4 regions of the Terrabacter sp. Soil811 genome follow, and region 1 is predicted to be linked to each of the others. Evidence: riboswitches for the same ligand, from Rfam matches in the RefSeq annotation. Region 1 holds a riboswitch; each other region holds the start of a gene.
What was found. Region 1 has a riboswitch for S-adenosylmethionine ahead of ASH01_RS24050 (putative leader peptide). Riboswitches for the same ligand answer to the same signal wherever they lie in the genome.
Positions count from the first base shown of each region.

Region 2: it holds a riboswitch for S-adenosylmethionine, as region 1 does, so the genes downstream of both, metX (homoserine O-acetyltransferase MetX) here and ASH01_RS24050 (putative leader peptide) in region 1, are expected to answer to the same signal.
Region 3: it holds a riboswitch for S-adenosylmethionine, as region 1 does, so the genes downstream of both, ASH01_RS06015 (cysteine dioxygenase) here and ASH01_RS24050 (putative leader peptide) in region 1, are expected to answer to the same signal.
Region 4: it holds a riboswitch for S-adenosylmethionine, as region 1 does, so the genes downstream of both, ASH01_RS19995 (aminotransferase class V-fold PLP-dependent enzyme) here and ASH01_RS24050 (putative leader peptide) in region 1, are expected to answer to the same signal.

Region 1 is NZ_LMSX01000008.1:708,038-713,443, reverse strand. Features, by position in the region: gene ASH01_RS13675 (ABC transporter substrate-binding protein) at 1-476, opposite strand, end outside; gene ASH01_RS13670 (amino acid ABC transporter ATP-binding protein) at 564-1,325, opposite strand; gene ASH01_RS13665 (amino acid ABC transporter permease) at 1,322-2,401, opposite strand; gene ASH01_RS24050 (putative leader peptide) at 2,559-2,642, opposite strand; SAM riboswitch class IV at 2,676-2,788, opposite strand; gene rpsA (30S ribosomal protein S1) at 3,073-4,584, opposite strand; gene ASH01_RS13655 (class I SAM-dependent methyltransferase) at 4,757-5,406, shown strand, end outside.
Region 2 is NZ_LMSX01000008.1:454,065-459,470, forward strand. Features, by position in the region: gene ASH01_RS12580 (DUF4192 domain-containing protein) at 125-1,816, shown strand; SAM riboswitch class IV at 1,899-2,013, shown strand; gene metX (homoserine O-acetyltransferase MetX) at 2,029-3,288, shown strand; gene ASH01_RS12590 (universal stress protein) at 3,453-3,851, shown strand; gene ASH01_RS12595 (RNA polymerase sigma factor) at 4,191-5,406, shown strand, end outside.
Region 3 is NZ_LMSX01000002.1:63,035-68,440, reverse strand. Features, by position in the region: gene ASH01_RS06025 (NtaA/DmoA family FMN-dependent monooxygenase) at 1-1,295, opposite strand, end outside; gene ASH01_RS06020 (LLM class flavin-dependent oxidoreductase) at 1,309-2,535, opposite strand; gene ASH01_RS06015 (cysteine dioxygenase) at 2,532-3,089, opposite strand; SAM riboswitch class IV at 3,336-3,448, opposite strand; gene ASH01_RS06010 (hypothetical protein) at 3,504-3,803, shown strand; gene ASH01_RS06005 (hypothetical protein) at 3,916-5,205, shown strand; gene ASH01_RS06000 (hypothetical protein) at 5,233-5,406, opposite strand, start outside.
Region 4 is NZ_LMSX01000011.1:203,992-209,397, reverse strand. Features, by position in the region: gene ASH01_RS20005 (ribonuclease J) at 1-119, shown strand, start outside; gene ASH01_RS20000 (endonuclease/exonuclease/phosphatase family protein) at 121-1,200, shown strand; gene ASH01_RS19995 (aminotransferase class V-fold PLP-dependent enzyme) at 1,279-2,676, opposite strand; SAM riboswitch class IV at 2,713-2,838, opposite strand; gene ASH01_RS19990 (FtsK/SpoIIIE family DNA translocase) at 3,040-5,406, shown strand, end outside.

The DNA of each region.
Region 1 (5,406 bases):
TTGCGCTCCTCCGTGACCGTGACGTTGGTCAGGGCGACGTCGTAGCGCCCCGAGTCGATCCCGAGGAAGACGTTCTCCCAGCTCGTCGCCGGCGTCTCGACCTCGAGGCCGAGCTTGTCGGCGAAGAGGTGCGCGAGGTCGACCTCGACGCCGATGACGGTCTTGTCGTCGTCGGCGGTGAAGACGAGCGGGGGCGTGCCGCCACCCGCCCCGGCGTTGGCGGCCGTGATCGTGCCCCGCTCTCGGATGGCGGCGGGCAGCAGGGCCGCGGCCTTCTCGTCCGTGGTGGCGGTGATGCGCTTCTGGTCCGGCGAGGTGTTGACGGCCGGGCCCGCCGGCGCGATCGAGCCGGCCGCCGCGCCCGAGCTGGCCTCGGCGGCTCCGGAGCAGGCGCTGAGCGCGACCGCGGCGGCGACGGCGACGACCGTGACGGCATACGTCGTCGGGCGGTGGACGGGGTGGGGACGTGCGGGCATGAGGACTCCTCTCGGCACCCGGGGGGGGTGCGAGTCATGGGTGGCCGGTACGGCCGGAGGGGTTGGGGGTGGGGTGGTGGCGTGCGGTCAGAGGACGCGGTCGAGGAAGGCTCGCGTGCGTTCGTGGGCAGGGTGGTCGATGACCTGCTCGGGCGGTCCCTGCTCGACGACGCGGCCGCCGTCGAGGAAGACGACGGTGTCGGCGACCTCGCGGGCGAAGCCGACCTCGTGCGTGACGACGACGAGAGTGGCCCCGTCGCGGGCGAGCTCCTTGATGACGGCGAGGACCTCGCCGACGAGCTCCGGGTCGAGAGCCGACGTCGGCTCGTCGAAGAGGATGACGTCGGGCTGGAGCGCGAGGGCTCGGGCGATGGCGACCCGCTGCTGCTGACCACCGGAGAGCTGACGTGGGTAGGCAGCCGCCTTGTCCGCCAGACCGACTCGCTCCAGCAGCGCCCTGGCCTCGACCTCGACCTCGGAGCGCTTGCGGCGCTGCGCCGACACCGGCGCCTCGACGACGTTCTCGAGGACGGTGAGGTGCGGGAAGAGGTTGAACTGCTGGAAGACGAAGCCGATGCGGCTGCGCTGGCGCAGGATGTCGCGCTCGGGCAGCTCGTGGAGGCGGTCACCCACCTGCCGGTAGCCGATGAGCGTCCCGTTGACGCGCACCTGACCCCGGTCGATCTTCTCCAGGTGGTTGATGGTGCGCAGCAGCGTGGACTTGCCCGACCCCGACGGTCCGAGGACGACCGTGACGGTGCCCTCCGCCAGCTCGAGGTCGACGTCGTCGAGCACCCGGTGGGCCCCGAACGACTTCGTGACGCCGCGGAGGTCGACGGCGGCGGTCATCGGGCGACCTCCTCGGGACGACGCGCTGCCTGGGTCGCGATGCCGGCCCACCGGGCCCGGAGCCGCTGGAGCGGTGTGGGCGGCAGCGACCGGGCGCTGCCTCGGGCGAAGTGCCGCTCGACGTAGTACTGCCCGATCGACAGGAGCGTCGTGAGGATGATGTACCAGACCGTCGCCACGAGGAGCAGCGGCACGACCCGGGAGTTGCGGCCGTAGATCACCTGCACCTGGTAGAAGAGCTCCGGGATCGCGAGCACGGAGACGATCGAGGTGCCCTTGAAGAGGCTGATCACCTCGTTGGCGGCGTTGGGCAGGATCGAGCGCATCGCCTGCGGCAGGACGATCCTCGCGAACTGGCGGCGCCGCGGGATGCCGAGCGCCGAGGCCGCCTCGCGTTGCCCCTCGTCGACGGAGAGGATGCCGCCGCGGATGATCTCGGCCGCGTAGGCCGCCTGGTGCAGGGCGAGCCCGAGCACCGCGGCGCCGAGGGCCCCGAAGAGGTCGTTGGTCTCGACGCTGCCGAAGGACGGCCCGAACGGCAGCCCGACGCTGATCGTCTGGTAGAGGTAGGCGATGTTGAACCAGAAGAGCAGCTGGACGATGAGCGGGATCGACCGGAACGCCCAGATGTAGGCCCACGCGACGGTCCGCAGGAACGCGTTGGACGACAGTCGCATGGCCGCGAGGACGAGCCCCAGGGCGAAGCCGGCCACGGTCCCGAGGACGGTGAGCTGGATCGTCGTGCCGAGAGCCCGGATGACGGTCTCGGTGGCGAAGTAGCGACCGAAGGTCGCCCAGTCCCAGCCGGGGTTGGTGACGAGGCCGTTGACGAACATCGCCAGGAGCAGGCCGACGCCGGCGACGCCGACCCACGTCCACGGGTTGCGGCGCGGGACGACGGTGAGGACCGGCCCGCCTCCGGACGGCGGGACCGAGTGGGTTGCCCGCGCCGGGGCGGCCGAGAGGGCGGACGTCGACGCTCCCGCCGTGGGCTCGGCCGGCGAAGGCGGCGAGGACGACGATGACGATGTGGTGGTCGGCGGCGCTGAGCGCCGGACCGTGGAGAGGGATGGCACGTGAGGCTCCTGGAGGGATGGCTCGGGCACCCGTCACCGAACGGGTGGCGGGGAGCGGCGGCGGCCGCGTGGGTGCGTGCTGGCGTCCGGGCCCCCCGGGGTCACCGTTGGGCCGGGCGCCGACCGGCCGGCCGAGGTCTCGGCGGCCAGGACGTCGTCAGGGACGACAGAGCGCGCTGGACACGCGGAGCAGGTCGACGTGGCGGCGGAGCACGAGGTGGGTGCTCGTCGTGCGCGCCATGTCGGCTCCTCGGTCCTGGACCCGACCACTTCGAGTCCGCGCTTGCCGTCGCCTGCTGGCGACGGCCTGGTCCTCACCCGGAGCACCCCGCCGCGGTGGAGGGTTGCTGTCCAGCGAGCCGGGGCTTGGCACTGGAACTCTTGACCTGTCGATGACACTACGAAGCCCGCCGACGCCCCGTCAATCGCCGATATGGGCGCATTCTCCCCTGCTTGGGGCTTCTACCCCGCACCGCCTGTCGAGCGAATTGCCATGTGCCACAACATCATTCGTGTGATCACCGCGATGCTTCGGCCAATCAATTCCTAGTAATTCAGTCGGAAATAAACCTGAAGCCTTCTTGCATCCTGAGACAGCGGACACGAAAGAGCCCCGGACCCACAGGGTCCGGGGCTCTTTCAGAGCGTGTCGCTCCAAGCAGTGACTGGCGTCAGTTGCCCGTCAGCTTCTCACGAAGCGCAGCAAGCGCCTCGTCCGAAGCCAGCGTGCCCTCGACCGGGGCCGGGGCGTTGCGCGGGGCGCGCTCGCTGCGGTCGGCGTCGCCGGCCTCGGCGACGTCACCGGTCGCGGACGAGTACGACGTCGCGGAGCCGGCGTTGGCCGCAGCCTCGGCGTCGGCCTTCGTCGCGGCGTCGACCTGGGCCTTGTGGGCCTCCCAGCGAGCGTGGGCGTCGGCGTACTGACGCTCCCACTTCTCGCGCTGGGCGTCGAAGCCCTCGAGCCACTCGTTCGTCTCCGGGTCGAAGCCCTCGGGGTACTTGTAGTTGCCCTGCTCGTCGTACTCGGCGGCCATGCCGTAGAGGGTCGGGTCGAACTCCGACGCCGCGACGGCCTGGTCGTTGGCCTGCTTGAGCGACAGCGAGATGCGACGACGCTCGAGGTCGATGTCGATGACCTTGACGAAGATCTCGTCGCCGACGTTGACGACCTGCTCCGGCAGCTCCACGTGGCGCTCGGCCAGCTCGGAGATGTGGACGAGGCCCTCGATGCCGTCCTCGACGCGCACGAACGCACCGAAGGGGACGAGCTTGGTGACCTTGCCGGGGACGACCTGGCCGATGGCGTGCGTGCGAGCGAAGTGCTGCCACGGGTCCTCCTGCGTCGCCTTCAGCGACAGGGAGACACGCTCACGGTCCATGTCGACGTCGAGCACCTCGACGGTGACCTCGGTGCCGACCTCGACGACCTCGGACGGGTGGTCGATGTGCTTCCACGACAGCTCCGAGACGTGGACGAGACCGTCGACGCCGCCGAGGTCCACGAACGCACCGAAGTTGACGATGGAGGACACGACGCCCGAACGGACCTGGCCCTTCTGGAGCTCCTTGAGGAACGTCGTGCGCACCTCGGACTGCGTCTGCTCGAGCCAGGCACGGCGCGACAGGACCACGTTGTTGCGGTTCTTGTCGAGCTCGATGATCTTGGCCTCGATCTCCTTGCCGACGTACGGCTGGAGGTCGCGGACACGACGCATCTCGACGAGCGAGGCGGGCAGGAAGCCGCGGAGGCCGATGTCGAGGATGAGACCACCCTTGACGACCTCGATGACGGTGCCGGTGACGACGCCGTCCTCCTCCTTGACCTTCTCGATCGTGCCCCAGGCGCGCTCGTACTGCGCACGCTTCTTGGACAGGATCAGACGGCCTTCCTTGTCCTCCTTCTGGAGGACGAGGGCCTCGACCTCGTCACCGACCTTGACGATCTCGCCCGGGTCGACGTCGTGCTTGATGGACAGCTCGCGCGAGGGGATGACGCCCTCGGTCTTGTAGCCGATGTCGAGCAGGACCTCGTCCCGGTCGACCTTGACGATGCGACCCTCGACGATGTCGCCGTCGTTGAAGTCCTTGATGGTGGCGTCGATCGCCGCAAGGATGTCTTCCTGAGAGCCGATGTCGTTGATGGCGATCTCAGGCGCGGTCTTCTCGACCGTGTTGGCAGTCATGTAGTAGGAACTCCGATTGTGGACAGTTAGATTGGGGACCTCGGGGCGGTGGACCTGACGGCCCGCGCCTCGATGCCTTGTGGACAGGTGCAACATTGATCGTGCGCACACGGGTGTGCTCGGCAATCCTATCCGCGCTGTCACCAGCCGGTCAAAAGAGAGCACGTATGCCGTGAGCACGCCCACCGAGGCCACCCGCCGTCCCGCTCCCCCGGACGAGACCGCCGCCGCGAACCGCACGTGGTGGGACGGCGAGGCGGCGTCGTACTACGTCGAGCACGGGTCGTTCCTCGGCGACACGGACTTCGTCTGGGGGCCGGAGCGGTTGCGCGAGGAGGAGGCGCGGCTCCTCGGCGACCCGGCCGGCCAGGTCGTGCTCGAGATCGGCGCCGGCTCGGGGCAGTGCTCCCGCTGGCTCGCGGCCCACGGCGCGACCGTCGTGGCCACCGACCTGTCGGCCGGCATGGTCGCCACCGGCGTGGCCGTCAACGCAGCGCTCGGCGACAGCCCCGACGCGGCCACCCGCGTGCCGTTCGCCCAGTGCGACGGACGCGCCCTCCCCTTCGCCGACGCGTCCTTCGACACCGTCTTCACGGCATACGGCGTCGTGCCCTTCGTCGCGGACTCCGACGTCGTCATGGCGGAGGCCGCCCGCGTGCTGCGCCCCGGTGGGCGCTTCGTCTTCTCGACGACCCACCCGGTGCGGTGGGCCTTCCCCGACGACCCGGGGCCGGCCGGGCTGACGGCGCGCCACTCCTACTTCGACCGCACGCCCTACGTCGAGCAGGACGACGAGGGCCACGCGACCTACGTCGAGCACCA
Region 2 (5,406 bases), 250 kb from region 1:
GTGCTGCGTGCGGTGAACCCGGCCGCTGGGTCCGCGATCCACACCCCCTGACACGAAAGGCACTCGGTCCACAGGAGCCGATCGGGGTCTGCCGGTCCCCGGTGCGTGCCGCGAGGCTCGGGACATGCCGAAGATCTCACTGTCCGGGCCGGCCGAGCTGCTGACCATCATCCCCTTCCACCTGGGCTTCCAGCCGGAGCGCAGTGTCGTCGTGGTGTGCTTCCACGGCAAGCGGCTCGGGCTCGTCGCGCGGCTCGATCTCGTCGACGAGACCCTGGCCGCCGAGGCCGCCGCCCAGACGGTGCCGACCCTGCTCCAGGGTTCCCCGTCGTCGGTGGCCCTCGTGGGTTTCGAGCAGGTGCGCGACGAGTCGCTGGCCCTGCTCGAGGCGCTCGCCACGGGCGTCGAGGACCACCGGGTCGTCGTCCGGGAGCGACTCGCGGTCCTCGAGGGGCGCTGGCGCTCGGTCGGGTGCGACTGCTGCCCCTCGGAGGGCTGGCTCCTCCCGGAGCAGGCGGACGTGCCGGCCGTCGCGAGCTACGTGGCGCTCGGGCACTCCGTCCTGGCGGACCGAGAGGGGTTGGCGAGGCTCGTCGAGCCGCTCGCCCCCACGGAGCCCCGGCACGACCTCGCTGCCGCCGCGATCGACGACTGGCAGCGCCGCTATGTGGCAGCCGGTGGCTCCCTCAGCAGGACGCCGGCCCGGGCGAGCCGGACGGACCGGAAGCCCGCCCGGGGTCGCCGCCGTCGACCGGCAGGACGGGGGCGCCGACCCGGCGCGGCGCTCGGGGTCCTCGACGGCGGCGACCCGACGGCCCGCCAGTTCCTCGTCCACGACTCCCTCGTGGCCTGGGGAGGGGTGCTGCACGGCGAGATCGAGGGGTACGGCGTCGAGCACTGGCTCCCGTCCCTCGTAGGTCCGCTCCGTGACCCGCGCTTCCATGACGCCCTGCTGGCGTGGCTCTGCCCCGGGATGGCCTCGGCCGACTTCCTGTCCGACGACCTCGCAGCCCTCCTCGGGGTGCTGCTCGGTCCTGACCTCCGGCTCGCCCCGGCCGCGGGCGACCACGAGACGGCCGGCGTCCCGACACCCGACGGCGCCGAGCCCGGTCGCTCCCCGGGATCGGGCGCGGAGCCGGGCGACCCCGACACCGCGGAGGGGTCGGGGACGCCCGTGCAGGAACACCTCGAGGAGGGCGACTCCGACGCGCTCCGAGCGCTGTTGCAGCTGCTGGCTGCCGGGCCGCCGTCGTCGGACCGGCACGACGACGACACCGACGACGAGGACCCCGGCGACGACAACAACGACAGCGACGAGGACGACCACGAGGACGACCACGAGGACGACCAAGAGGACGACCACGAGGACGATGGCGAGCCGCGGCGCGACGTCTTCGAGGCACGACGGGTGCTGGACGAGCTGGACGCCGTCGGGACCTTCGCGGCGCTCGAGGCGTCGGTGGACCGGGACGAACCGCGCTCGCTCGACCTTCGGGCCGGCCTCGCCGCAGCGCCCGACGCGGCTCCCGAGTCGTGGCTCGGTGACGGCACCGACCCGAGCGGCTGGGAGGAGTGGGACGAGGCTGCGACGCCACGGCTCGTCCTGTCCCGCCTCGAGCAGGTCTGCCGACTCACGCCGGCGGATCATGCGGTTCCCGTCCTGGCGCTCTTCGCCTCGATGGCGTGGTGGTGCGGCGACGGTGCGCGCGCCGGGGTCGCGGTCGACCGTGCGCTCGAGCTGGAGCCCGAGGACGGGCTGGGGCGGCTGCTGCGGCACGCCCTCGACGTCGGACTCCGGCCACGGGAGTGCGCCTGAGCGTCTCCGGCGGCGGCGCCGTCCGTCCATGTCGTGGAACGGCGCGCGGCCTCTCCGCGAGGCCTCGCGTATGGTTGGAGCAGGTCATGAGTACCAGCGACAAGCCCCGGCTCGCTGGTCGGCAACCCTCCTTCGCGGTGGGGTGCCCCGGGTGAAGACCAGGCCGCCCCGTCCCCGGGTGCGTGCAAGCGCGAGGACCGAGGAGTACCCCGATGACCGTCACCCACCGGACGCAGAGCACCCGTCGCCGTGCGCGGCCCGGGACCGCTGGCACCGGCCAGACCGGCGACTCGGCGACGAGGGACCGTGCGGCGACGAGCCACGTCGACCCGACGGCACCGGAGCCCCGCCGGCCCGACGGCGCCTGGCGTGACGGCGACCCGGTCGGGCGGCGGCAGTTCGCCCACGTCGGTGACATCGAGCTCGAGCGCGGGGGAGTGCTGCCCGACGTCCGCATCGCCTACGAGACGTGGGGCCGGCTCAACGAGGCCGGCGACAACGTCATCCTCGTCGAGCACGCACTGACCGGCGACAGCCACGTCCTCGGTGAGGCCGGCGACGGACACGCCTCGCCCGGCTGGTGGAACGCCCTCATCGGGCCCGGCGGACCGGTCGACCCCGAGCGGTGGTTCGTCATCGCGTCCAACGTCCTAGGCGGGTGCCAGGGCAGCACCGGCCCCGCGAGCCCCGCGCCCGACGGTCGACCCTGGGGCAGCCGTTTCCCCTACGTCACGGTCCGCGACCAGGTCGCCGTCGAGCGACGCCTCCTCGACGGGCTCGGCATCCGCCGCCTCGCGGCCGTCGTCGGCGGCTCGATGGGTGGGATGCGTGCGGTGGAGTGGGCCGTGACGCACCCCGACGACGTCGACCGCTGCATCGTGCTCGCGTCGACGGCGTACGCGACCGCCGACCAGATCGCCTGGTGCCAGCCGCAGCTGCTGGCGATCCGCAACGACCCCGACTACGCGGGTGGCGACTACTACGAGGGCCACGCGCGACCCGACACCGGCCTGGGCCTGGCTCGCCGCATCGCCCACATCACATACCGCACCGAGACCGAGCTCGGCACCCGCTTCGGACGAGAGGCCCAGCTCGGCGAGGACCCGCTGCGCGCCGGAGACCGCGGCCGGTTCGCCGTCGAGTCCTACCTCGACCACCACGCGGGCAAGCTGGCCCGGCGCTTCGACGCCAACTCCTACGTCGTGCTGACCGAGGCGATGAACTCGCACGACGTCGGGCGCGACCGCGGGGGGCTCGAGGCCGCCCTCGAGCGCGTCCGCGCCGAGTGCACCATCGTCTCTGTCGACACCGACCGCCTCTACCCGCCCCGGCTCTCCGACGAGCTGCACGCCGCCCTGCCGGGGTCCCGACGCGCACACATCACCTCGGAGTTCGGGCACGACGGCTTCCTCATCGAGGAGGACCAGGTGGGTCGCATCGTCCGTGAGGCGCTCGAACGACCCCGCGACTGAACCCATCTGCGCGCCGGGCCGGTTCGCCGACAGGCGGCGCTGTCGCACGCTCGTCGTCCGCGTCGCCGACGCCGCGGTGAGACTTCGCGCGGGACGCGCCGGACGCCTCGTAATCGGGTACGGTGCGAGCACTGGTTGTTTCCGTCCCAAGGAGGTCCGGGAAAGTGGCCATCGTCGTTGGTTATGTCGCCACCAAGGAAGGTCGCGCGGCGCTCAAGCGAGCCGCCGAGGAGTGCGTCCTGCGTGGAGCGAAGCTCGTCGTCATCAGCTCCCACCGGGGCGGCAAGGACTTCGACGCGAACGAGGCCAGCCAGTTCGAGAGCGAGCTCGCCCGGGTGCAGACGCTCCTCGAGGAGAAGGGCCTGGAGCACGAGGTGCGCCAGCTCGTCCGGGGCAACGACCCCGCCGAGGACCTCATCTCCGTCGCCGAGGAGGAGAAGGCCGACTTCATCGTCATCGGCCTGCGTCGCCGCAGCCCGGTCGGCAAGCTGATCCTCGGGTCCAACGCGCAGCGCATCCTGCTCGACGCGAGCTGCCCGGTGCTCGCGGTCAAGGGCGACTGAGCCCTCTCCGGCACGTCGTCCGGCCCGGTTCGTGCGGGCCGGACGCCCGTTCGCGGCACGCGGGTTGGACGCGCGTTCGCTCGGAGGGCGTACGCCGTTTTATAATGTCCGAGTACCGGATCGCACGAGGCGCACCGAGAGCTCGAAACAGGGATCGACTCCGACAGGCCAAGCTCTTCCGGCACCAACCCCCATTCTCGTTCGTTGTGATGGTGCATGCCCGGATTCGGGTCGACCATCAGACGAGACCTGTGACGAAAGGCGACTGCATCCGTGCCTAAGGCAACAACCGCTGGAGCTCCCAAGACCCTGCCGAAGGTGTTCCAGCACGAGGCGATCATGCAGCTCCTGGTCAAGGGCAGCAGCAGCGGCACCATCACCGGGACGGAGATCGCGCGCGCCCAGGTCGATGCAGGACTCGACCTGAAGCAGATGAAGCCGGTCCTCACGACCCTCGAGGCCCACGACATCGAGATCGTCGTCGACGCGCCGCACTCCAGCACGACGAAGAAGACCCGAACAGGGACCAAGGGAGGCACTGTGGCCACCGCACGCAGCACCACCGCCGCGGCGACGAAGTCCGCGACGCGGACGACGACCGCGACGACGAAGACCGCCGCCAAGAAGACGACGGCCAAGGCGGCGCCGGCCCGTGCCGCCGCAGCCACCGACGACGAGGCGGCCGCCGCCCCCAAGGCGGCCGCGGCCCGCACGGCCAAGAAGGCTGCCACGAACGCCGGTGTCGCCAAGGCGGCCGCAAAGCCCGCTGCCAAGAAGACCGCCACCCGCAAGACCGCCGCGAAGAAGGCCACGACGTCGGCCGACGGCACCGTCGTTGCCGGTGACGACGCCGAGCCCGAGGACGCACCGGTCGGCGAGCTGGAGGAGGTCGTCGTCGAGCCCGTCGACGTGGACGACGACGCCGAGGACGGTGACGAGGCCACCCCCGCAGCCGCCGCGAAGACCGAGGAGACCGAGGAGTCTGGCTTCGTCATCCGTGACGACGACGAGGACGACGCCCCGGCCCAGCAGGTCGTCACCGCCGGCGCCACGGCCGACCCGGTCAAGGACTACCTCAAGCAGATCGGCAAGGTCGCCCTCCTCAACGCCGAGCAGGAGGTCGAGCTCGCGAAGCGCATCGAGGCCGGCCTGTTCGCCGAGGAGAAGCTCAACTCCGGCGACAAGATCGACATGAAGCTCAAGCGTGAGCTGTGGTGGATCGCCCAGGACGGCAAGAAGGCCAAGAACCACCTGCTCGAGGCCAACCTGCGACTCGTCGTCTCGCTGGCCAAGCGCTACACCGGCCGCGGCATGCTCTTCCTCGACCTGATCCAGGAGGGCAACCTCGGCCTCATCCGTGCGGTCGAGAAGTTCGACTACACCAAGGGCTACAAGTTCTCGACCTACGCGACGTGGTGGATCCGCCAGGCGATCACCCGCGCCATGGCCGACCAGGCGCGCACCATCCGCATCCCGGTGCACATGGTCGAGGTCATCAACAAGCTCGCCCGCGTGCAGCGTCAGATGCTCCAGGACCTGGGCCGCGAGCCCACCC
Region 3 (5,406 bases), on a different contig from region 1:
TCGGCGTAGTCGCGGCGCAGGACGCCGCGCTCCTGCAGCAGCGGCACCACCCGGTCGGCGAACTCGTCGAGTCCGCCCGGGGTGATGTGCGGGACGAGGATGAAGCCGTCACTGATCTCGGTCGCGACGGCGTGCTCGAGGGCGCGGGCCACGGTCTCCGGTGAGCCGACGAAGGTCTGGCGACCGGTCAGCTCGATGACGACCTCGCGGATGCTGAGCCCCTTGGCCTCGGCCACGGCTCGGTAGCGGGCCGCCTCGGCAGCGGGGTCACCGACCTGCCGGGCGCGGCCGCGGACGATCGAGGACGCGTCGGAGACGATCGGGTCGACGGTCGGCAGCGGGCCGTCAGGGTCGTAGTCGGACAGGTCGCGGTTCCAGACCTGCTCGAGCAGGAGGATCGCCGTCTGCGGGCTCACCTGCTGGCGCCGCACCTCGGCCGCCCGGGCGACGGCCTCGGCGTCGGTGTCACCGAGCACGAACGTGGCAGCCGGGAGGATCTTGAGGTCGTCCGGCCGCCGGCCGTAGCGCTCGAGCCGTCCCTTGACGTCGCGGTAGAACTCGCGCGCGCCGTCCCCGGTGGAGTGGCGGCTGAAGATGGCGTCCGCACTGCGCGCTGCGAGCTCGCGGCCGTCGCTCGAGTCGCCGGCCTGCAGGACGACGGGATGGGCCTGTGGGCTCCGGGGCACGGTGAAGCGGCCGGCGACGTCGAAGTGCTTGCCGCGGTGCTCGAAGGTCCCCGCGGAGGCATCGGACAGGAAGTCGGCCCCGTCCGCCCGCACCGCGTCGACCGGCCAGGAGTCCCACAGCTCGCGGGCCGTCGCGATGAACTCCTCGGCGCGCTCGTAACGCTCGGCGTGCGGGAGGAACCCTCCGCGCCGGAAGTTCTCACCCGTGAAGGCGTCGGAGCTCGTCACGACGTTCCACGCGGCGCGTCCTCCGGACAGGTGGTCGAGGGTCGCGAACTGGCGCGCGACCTCGTAGGGCTCGTTGAACGTCGTGTTGATCGTGCCGGCGAGACCGAGGTGCTGCGTCACCGCAGCCAGCGCGGCGAGGACGGTGAACGTGTCGGGCCGGCCGACGACGTCGAGGTCGTGGATCCGACCTCGTTGCTCTCGCAGCCGCAGCCCCTCCGCGAGGAAGAGGAAGTCGAACCGGCCGCGCTCGGCCGTCTGCGCGAAGTGGGTGAACGACGACAGGTCGATGTGGCTGCCCGAGGCCGGGTCGCTCCACACCGTCGTGTTGTTGACCCCCGGGAAGTGGGCGCCGAGGATGACCTGCTTGCGGTGCTGCGTCATGGGAGCTCCCTTCTCACGCCGACGCGGCGGCGTAGCGGTTCACGGCGACGGACAGGCCGAGGCGCTCGCGCAGCGTGCCGGGGTCGTATGCCGTCCGGAAGGCCCCAGCGCGCTGGAGCGCGGGCACGAGCTCGTCCACGACCGCGGTGAGGTCGCCCACGACGACGGCCGGACGCAGCCGGAAGCCGGCGTAGCCGACGTCGTGCCAACGGAGCAGGAGCGACGCGAGGTCGGCAGCGGTGCCCGTGAAGACGTGGGCATCGGACGTCAAGGGCGACCCCGCGGCCTCGTCGAGCCGCCGTCGCCGGGTCCGGGCTGCGTCTGTCGTGCTCCCCAGGACCACGACGAGGTCGGCGAAGACCGTGAGGGGACGGGCGTTGCGCCCGACCCGCGCCTCTGCCCCTCGGACCTCGCCGAGGATGCTCGCGGCCTGCTCGTCGTCGTGCGGCGTCACGAAGACGACGTCCGCCGACCGGGCCGCCAGCTCGTACGGGATCGTCTGGTGCGCCAGGGCGGTGACGACGGGCTGCCCCTGTGGTGGTCGCGGCGTGATCGACGGGCCTCGGACGCTGAAGTGCCGGCCCTCGAAGTCGACATGGTGCAGCCGGTCCCGGTCGACGAACCGCCCGGTCGTGACGTCGCGGATCTCGGCGTCGTCCTCCCAGCTGTCCCAGAGCCGCCGGACGACCTCGACGTGGTCGGCAGCCTCGTCGAAGCGCTCGCGCACGGCAGCGCGGCCCTCGGGACTGGAGGCGAGGTCCCGTCGGATCGGGGGGAGGGTGCGACGACCGACGTTGCCGGTCTCGCCGCGTGTGCCACCCACCTGCACCCGCCAGCCAGCACGACCGTGGCTCACGTGGTCGAGGGTGGCGACGGCCTTGGAGACGTGGAACGGCTCGGTGTGGGTCGTCGTGACGGTCGGGACGAGGCCGACGTGCCGCGTCAGGGGCGCGACCGTGGCTGCGACGAGGAGGGCGTCGAGCCGCCCGCGCACCTGGTCGGTGCGCGTGTCGACGTCGTCGGAGAAGGGGTCCGCCGACTGGAGATCGAGACTGTCCTCGATCGTCACGAAGTCGAGCAGGCCGCGTTCGGCCGTGGTGGTGAGGTCGGCCCAGTAGCGGGCGGTGAGGAGGTCGTCCGGCCGCGCACCAGGCTCGCGCCACGCTGCCGGGTGCCATCCCGCACCGTCGAGGGCGACGGCGAGGTGGATCGGCGTGGCGTTCGGAGTGAGGCCAGTCACCAGTCGACTCCCTTCTGCTGCAGCTCGATCGGCCGGAGGTTCGTGCCGGTGAGCGCGTACGTGGTCATCTCGGTGAGGCGCGGGGAGTACACGTGCAGGCTCACCGCCGGGTCCGGGCCCTCGTTGCTCACGTGGTGCACGTAGCGATGTCCGAACGTGCGCTGCTGGCCGGGCCGCAGCCGGCCGACGTCCACACCGACCTGCGGGGTCCGGTCGGGACCGTCCAGATCGGCGACGCGCTCGCTCAGCTGTCCCTGCAGGACGACGAACGAGCCGGCGCTCTGCCCGTGGTCGTGCCACTCCGTCGCTTGGCCGGGGAGCCAGGTGAGCAGCCAGGCCTCGTGGTCGGGCTCGGCGGCGATCCGGGCGTAGTAGCGGCTGATGGGGTCGAAGTCGACGAGGCCGGCCCAGAGGGCACGGTCGCCCGCGAGGCGCCGAGCCGTCTCCGCGAGGTTGACGGCGGTCCGTGGTGCGAACGTCGATGGCGTCCCGGTGCCGGGCGCAGAGAGCGTGGTGAGGGCGGTGGTCCGGTCGGGGCGGGTGCGCAGAGGCATGGCAAGGCTCCTGAAGGTGTGCGGGTGGGTCGAGACGGACTACGGGGACGCCGCGCGCCACAGCAGGACCCAGTGGGGCTGCCGACACTGCGCATGCGGTCGTCTGGTCGTCAGTCCCGACAGAGGGCGCTGCTCACCCGGGAGAGGTCGACGTGCCGGCGGCGGTGAGCCCACAGGGCGTGGCCGCGGGATCGCCGTTCGGTGGTGTGCGTCATGGGAACCCTTGTGTCCGTGGGGCCCTCGTCGAGCCCGCGCTTGCGTCGACCGAGGGGTCGACGCCTGGTCCTCACCCGGGGCACCCCACCGCGGAGGAGGGTTGCCGCCCAGCAAGCCGGGGCTTGTCGCTGGGACTCATGACCTGCAGAGAAGATAACATACCTATTTGGTAGGGATAGCGGGCGACCACTCCCTGAGATGCCACCGAGGCCACGGACCGTCGGGTTCCTCGTCGTGACGGTGCTGCCCGCTGGTGACGTCAAGGACACCGCGTCAAAACTCGTCGACCCGGTGCTCGTCATCGTCGTGTCACTCATGGTGCTCCCGGCCCCGGTCGGCTTCGTCCGGACCATGCTGCGCGAGCTGCTCGAGATGAGGCCTCCCCCCGAGATCGAGCACCCGGCCCGTCAGGCCGTCACCGAGCGGCTGCGCCACCTGAGTGTGGCCACCTGGATCAACGTCGAGCTCTCCTGCGACCCCGCCTGGCAGCAGGGCTGAGGGGGTCTGCAGATCGGTGCCGATCACCCACGGAGGGGGAATCGGCACGCCCCGCTCCCCCGGCACGATCGGGAGACGACCAGCCCGCCACCACGAGGAAGATGAGGCCGCTGTGAACCCGGTGCTCGCGTTCGTCATCGTCATGCTCGTCTGGACCGTGAGCGACCTCGTCGCGAAGAAGACGAGGTCGCTGCTGTCCTCGCTCTTCGTCGCTTCGATCATCTTCTTCGTCGGCTTCCTCACCGACATCTTCCCCGAGGACCTCCTCGCGAGCTCGAGCCTGCTCGCGCTCGCCGGCGTCGTCGTCGGCTTCGTCATCGTCCACCTCGGCACCATGATCAGCCTCGACGACTTCAAGAAGCAGTGGAAGACGCTGCTCGTCGGCATCGCCACTGTCATCGGCATCGGACTTGCCCTGCTGCTGGCCGGATTCATCTTCGGGCCTCGGATCACGGGCTCCGCGGCCGACGGCTATGCGCAGGCTCTCGACTTCGTGATCGCCGGCACCGGCGCCTTGAGCGGGGGCACCATCTCGGTCCTCATCGTCCAGGAGGCGGCCCTCGGCGTCGGCCTGACGAGCATCGCCGTCTTCCCCGTCCTCATCGCCGCGCTCCAGGGGCTCATCGGCTTCCCGCTCACCTCGATCATCCTGCGCCGCGAGGCCGCCCGGCTGAAGGAGGAGTACCGAGCGGGCACGCTGGCGCCGGTGGTGGCCGCGGGGGCCGCCGCCGCCAGCGGCGGGGGCGATGGCGGCGGCAGCAAGGGCGACGCCGGCAGCAGCGGGGACGGCGCCACGCCGCCCGCCGAGCCCGTGCCGGAGACGAAGCTGCCCGGCGCCCTCCGCACGACGGCCGGCACCCTCTTCATCGTCGGGGTCGTCGTGCTCATCAGTCTGGGCATCAACAACGTCACCGACGGCATCCTCAACACGTTCGTCGTGGCCCTGCTCTTCGGCATCGGCCTGCGCACGACGGGGATCTTCAAGCCGTCGGTCCTGTCGGGCATCGACGCCTTCGGTCTCATGATGATCGCCATCATGATCCTCGTCTTCGGACCCCTGGCGACGGTGAAGCCCAGCGACGTGTCAGCGCTGGCCGTGCCGCTGCTCATCGCCTTCGCCTTCGGGATCGTCGGGATCGCGAGCTTCTCGGCTCTTGTCGGCAAGCTGCTCGGCTACAGCGTGTCGATGTCCGTGGCGATCGGGCTCACCTCGCTCTACGGCTTCCCCGGCACGATGATCCTGTCCCAGGAGGCCGCCAAGGGAGCCGGAGAGACCCCCGAGGAGGTGGCCGCGATCGAGAACGAGATCCTGCCCAAGATGATCGTCGCCGGCTTCTCGACCGTGACGATCACGTCGGTCATCGTCACGAGCATCATCGCCGGCCGGATCGGTGGCGGCTGAGCCGTCGCGTTCCTGCTCCGGTCCCGGTCAGGGGGCCATCGCGGCATACCCGGTGGCGTCGTGGATCACCAGCCCGGCGTACGTCGCAGAGGCGCTCGCGCCGGAGTTCACCTGGGCCAGCTGGGCCTCCATGGCGGTGCGGGTCCAGCCGTAGAACGTCTGCTTCGTGTCGACGGCCGTCGCGCCGAGATAGTTCGTCTC
Region 4 (5,406 bases), on a different contig from region 1:
CCAAGGGTGTCCGCGACGACCAGCAGCTCCAGCAGGTCATCCGGCGCGCGGTCGGCTCGTGGGTCGGTGGCAAGATCCGCCGCCGGCCGATGATCATCCCGGTCGTGCTGCAGGCCTGACGTGACGGTGCAGGAGGCCGACCGGGGGCACCTCGACAGCGACGACGGCCACGACGGGCCCTCCGGTCGTCCGGGGGAGCCCGCCGAGTCGTCGACGCGGGAGCCGGCCGGGCGTCGTCCCCGCCGGCGCTGGGTCGACGTCGTCATCGGCGTCGTCCTGCTCGGGCTCGTCGCCGTCGGGGCGCTGCGCTGGTACGACTCGACGGCATACGTCGTCGTCGTGCTCCAGACGGCAGGGCCCTTCGTCGTCATCGGCCTGGGCCTGCTCGCCGTGGCGACGCTCGTGCTACGGCGGTGGTGGATGCTCGTCCCCGTCGTCGTCGCGCTCGTCGTGGCGGCGACGGTCGCGGCGCCGGCCTTCCGGGCCACCTCCTCGCCGAAGGCCGACCGCGACCTCACGGTCATGTCGGCCAACGTCTGGATCGGGTCGGCCAACGCCGGCCAGCTCATGGACGCCGTGCGCTTTCACTCCGTCGACGTCCTCGTGCTCACCGAGGCGACGCCCGCGATCCTGCGGCGGCTCGACGCCGAAGGGGCGGCCGACTACTTCAGCCAGCGGGAGGGCGTCGCCCGGGCCAGCACCTACACGGGGACGATGGTCCTGTCGCGCTACCCGCTCTCGGTGCGCAGCCTCGGCACCGACCCGGCGCTCGAGGGCACCCGGAGCGTCCAGCCCGAGGTCGACGTGACCGTGCCCAACGGCACGGTGCGTCTCAAGGTCGCCCATCCCACGGCGCCCTTGCGCGGTGACACCGTCGAGTGGCGCGCGGGCCTGCGGGCGCTCCAGTCGTGGAAGCAGCGTCTCGACGGCGACGAGCTCCTCGTCATGGCCGGCGACTTCAACGCCGGCTTCGGCCACCCCGGCTTCCGCGACCTCGCCGCGGGCCTCGACGACGCGCAGCGCACCGACGGACAGGGGTGGGTGCGCACCTGGCCCTTCGCGGGCAACCGGCTTCCGGCCTTCGTCCAGCTCGACCACCTGCTGAGCCGCGGCCTCACGGTCGTCGAGGCCGGGCAGGTGGCTCTCAATCGCGCCGACCACGCCGCGGTCTGGGCGAGCTACGCCCTGCCGGCGCGCTGACCCGACCCTGAGCGTTCGAGCGCACCGACCGCGCGCCCGCGCTCGGGCACGGACCCGCTCAGCGGCGTACGTCCGCGGTCACCAGGGTCGCTCGACCTCGACGTCGCGCGGGTCGGTGCCCTCGAGCGCCCATCCGGTCTCCGTGAGCGACCACTCCGCGTCGGTGCCCTGCTCGACGAGCCGCGCGACGGCGGCGACGAGACGCTCGACGCCCTCGAGCGTGCTGCCGAGGCCGATGCTGGCGCGGACCGCGGTGGGGGAACGCTCGCCCCACGGGTCCTCGAGGAGCTCGTCGACGAGCAGGTGGGCGCAGAACTTGCCGTCCCGCACGCCGATGCCGTGCTCGACGGAGAGGACCTGCGACACGAGCGAGGAGTCCCAGCCGTCGATGGTGAAGGCGACGACGCCGACCCGGTCGCTGTCGTCACCGAAGATCGACAGGACCTCGACGCCCGCGACGTCGTCGAGTCCGGCGCGGAGCCGCTCGAGGAGGCGGGTCTCGTGCTCCTCGATGGCGTCGCGGTGCCGGCTGATCGTCGAGCAGGCCGCGGCGAGGGCGATGGCTCCGATGACGTTGGGGCTGCCGCCCTCGTGGCGCGCCGGCCCGGTCGCCCACGTGGTGCCGTCCTCGGTCACCGAGCGCGTCGCGCCGCCACCGAGCAGGTAGGGGTTGCCGGCGTCGAGCCAGTCGGAGCGCCCGGCGAGGACGCCCGCGCCGTAGGGGGCGTACGTCTTGTGCCCCGAGAACGCGACGTAGTCGGCGTCCCACGCGGCGAGGTCGATGGTGCGGTGCGCCGAGAGCTGGGCCGCGTCGACGGCGATCCGGGCGCCGTGCTCGTGCGCCAGGGTGGCGAAGCGCTCGACCGGCCAGACCTCTCCCGTCACGTTCGAGGCGGCCGCGACGACGACGAGGCGGTGGCGCGACGGGTGGTCGGTCAGCGCCTCCTCGAGCAGCGCGTGCGCGTCCTCGACGGTCTGCGGGACGGGGAGGCGCACGGTGCGGAAGCGGCCCCAGGGCAGCAGGGTCGAGTGGTGCTCGGTGCCGAAGACGAAGACCGTCGTGCGGCTCGGCAGCGCCTTGCTCAGCAGGGCCCACGAGTCGGTCGTCGTCCGGGTGAAGATGACGGAGTCGCCCTCACGCGCGCCGACGAAGGCGGCGACCTCGGCGCGGGCCTGCTCGTACCACGCGCTCGTCAGCCGCGAGGCGAACCCGGCGCCGCGGTGCACGGAGGAATAGGTCTCGAGGGCGCGGTCGACGGCCGCCTGGACCGTCTCGAGCGCCGGCGTCGAGGCCGCGTGGTCGAGGTTGGCGTATGCCGTGTCGCCGTGGAGCGTGGGCACGCGCAGTCCGGCGCCGACGACGGTGGGCAGGGTGCGCGCCTCGGGCACGACGTGCAGGGCGCGGGTGCGCACGACGGGTGCGGGGGAGCCGCCACAGAGGGAGGCCGCTGGGTGCGTCGAGGGAAGGACCGACATGGGAGTGCTCCTGGGTCATGGGACCCACCCGGTGCAGGTCCGCGCTTGCCGACCTCGATCACGCGTTCAGACCGAGGGTGGCCTGGTCGTCACCCGGAGCACCCCACCGCGGAGGAGGGTTGCTGGCCAGCGAGCCGGGGCTTGTCACTGGCACTCATGACCTGCGCACGACGATAAAGGGGTCGGTCACCGGCTGTCCACCGGTCGGTCCCCGGGTGTCGCGATCTGAGACGCCGACCCCGCCGGGGACCTCGCGGGACGGTGACGGGCGCGCCCACGGCATACGGCAGCCGCGTCCGACTGGTCAGCCCTGTTGCGCGTGTGACGCGTGAGTTCAGCGGTGCGTTGACGTACGGTGCGAGCATGGCGTCACGTCCGTCCACCAGCCAGCGCTCGAGCTCCGCCGCGGCCACCCGCGCCAAGGGGTCCGCGGGCAGCGCCTCGTCACGCCCTCCCGCAGCCCGGGGCGGCCGGCCCGCGCAGCGCAAGCCCGCGGCCCGCAAGCCCGCCGCCAAGACCGCGTCCAAGACGCGGGGCGGAGGCCTCCCCTTCCCGTTCGGCGCGATGCGCAACACCTGGATGGGCGTCTCGCACATGGCCGGGGGAGCGGTGCGCCGCGTCGGGCACAGCGCCGCCGACCTCGAGCCGGAGCACCGCCGCGACGGCATCGGCTTCGCGCTCATCGCGCTCGCCGTGGTCGTCGCCGCGCGTGAGTGGTGGGGCGTCTCCGGCACCTTCGGCCAGGTGGTGCACGCCGTCTTCGCCGGCACCTTCGGCCGCGTCGCCTACGCCGTCCCGCTCGTGCTGCTCGCCCTCGGCCTGCGCATGCTTCGAGCTCCCCAGGACGACGCGGCGACCAACCGCGTCGTCGTCGGCACCATCGCCCTGACCTTCGCCGCGTGCGGTCTGTCGCACCTTGCCGACGGCATCCCCAACCCGCCCGACGGCGCCGACGGCATGCGTGCCGCCGGCGGCATCCTCGGCTTCCTCGCCTCGAGCCCGCTCGCGGCGGCCGTCTCGACCTACGGGGCGCTCGTCCTGCTCGTCCTGCTCGGTCTCTTCGGCCTGCTCGTCATCACGGCGACGCCGGTCAACATGATCCCGACCCGCCTGCGCCAGCTGCGCGCCCTCGTCATCGACCGCGACCACGTCGACGAGCAGCCCGACGAGGCGCTCGACGCCCCTGCCGCAGCGGTGAAGCGCGCGCGCCGCAAGGCCGTCGACCTCGCCGACCGCGACGGCGACGAGGCGTTCCGCCAGGCCGCGCAGAAGGCCCTCGAGGACGAGGCGACCACGCAGCTGCGACCCGGCGAGAAGCGCCCGACGCCTCCCGGGCTGCTGGCTCCCCGTCCCGGCGGCGAGAAGGGCGGCGAGAAGGTCATCGACGCCACCGACCCGAAGACCCTCGGGGCGCCCGACACGAGCAAGGTCGGACCCAAGGCCGAGCTCATCCCCCCGCCCATGTCCGACCTGCCGGCTCGCGTCGAGCAGCTCAGTCTCGGCGGCGACATCACCTACCAGCTGCCCGACCACGCGATGCTGACGCCGGGGCCGCCGCACAAGACGCGCAGCGAGACCAACGACCGCGTCGTCGAGTCGCTGACCAACGTCTTCGACCAGTTCGACATCGACGCCGCCGTCACGGGGTTCACCCGCGGCCCGACGGTCACGCGCTACGAGGTCGAGCTCGGCTCGGGCACCAAGGTCGAGCGCGTCACCGCGCTCTCCAAGAACATCGCGTATGCCGTTGCCTCGGCCGACGTGCGCATCCTCAGCCCCATCCCGGGCAAGTCCGCCATCGGCATCGAGATCCCGAACCTCGACCGCGAGAACGTGTCCCTCGGCGACGTGCTGCGCAGCAACACGGCCCGCACCAACGAGCACCCGATGGTCATGGGTGTCGGCAAGGACGTCGAGGGCGCCTACGTCATCGCCAACCTCGCGAAGATGCCGCACCTGCTCGTCGCGGGCGCCACCGGATCGGGCAAGTCGAGCTTCGTCAACTCGATGATCACCTCGATCCTCATGCGCTCGACGCCCGAGGAGGTCCGGATGATCCTCGTCGACCCGAAGCGCGTCGAGCTGACGGCCTACGAAGGCATCCCGCACCTCATCACGCCGATCATCACCAACCCCAAGAAGGCCGCCGAGGCCCTCGCGTGGGTGGTCAAGGAGATGGACCAGCGCTACGACGACCTCGCGGCGTTCGGCTTCAAGCACGTCGACGACTTCAACAAGGCGGTCCGCGCCGGCAAGGTCAAGCCGCTGCCGGGCTCGGAGCGCCAGATCACGACCTACCCGTACCTCCTCGTCGTCGTCGACGAGCTCGCCGACCTCATGATGGTCGCCCCGCGCGACGTCGAGGAGTCGGTGGTGCGCATCACCCAGCTCGCCCGTGCCGCCGGCATCCACCTCGTCCTCGCGACGCAGCGTCCGTCGGTCGACGTCGTCACGGGCCTCATCAAGGCCAACGTCCCCTCGCGCATGGCGTTCGCGACGTCCTCGCTCGCGGACTCCCGCGTCGTGCTCGACCAGCCCGGCGCCGAGAAGCTCATCGGCCAGGGTGACGCGCTCTTCCTGCCGATGGGCGCGAGCAAGCCGATGCGTGTCCAGGGCGCGTGGGTCAACGAGTCCGAGATCCACGAGGTCGTCAAGTTCGTCACGACCCAGCTCAAGCCCAACTACGTCGAGAACGTCACCGTCGCGGCGCCCAAGAAGCAGATCGACGAC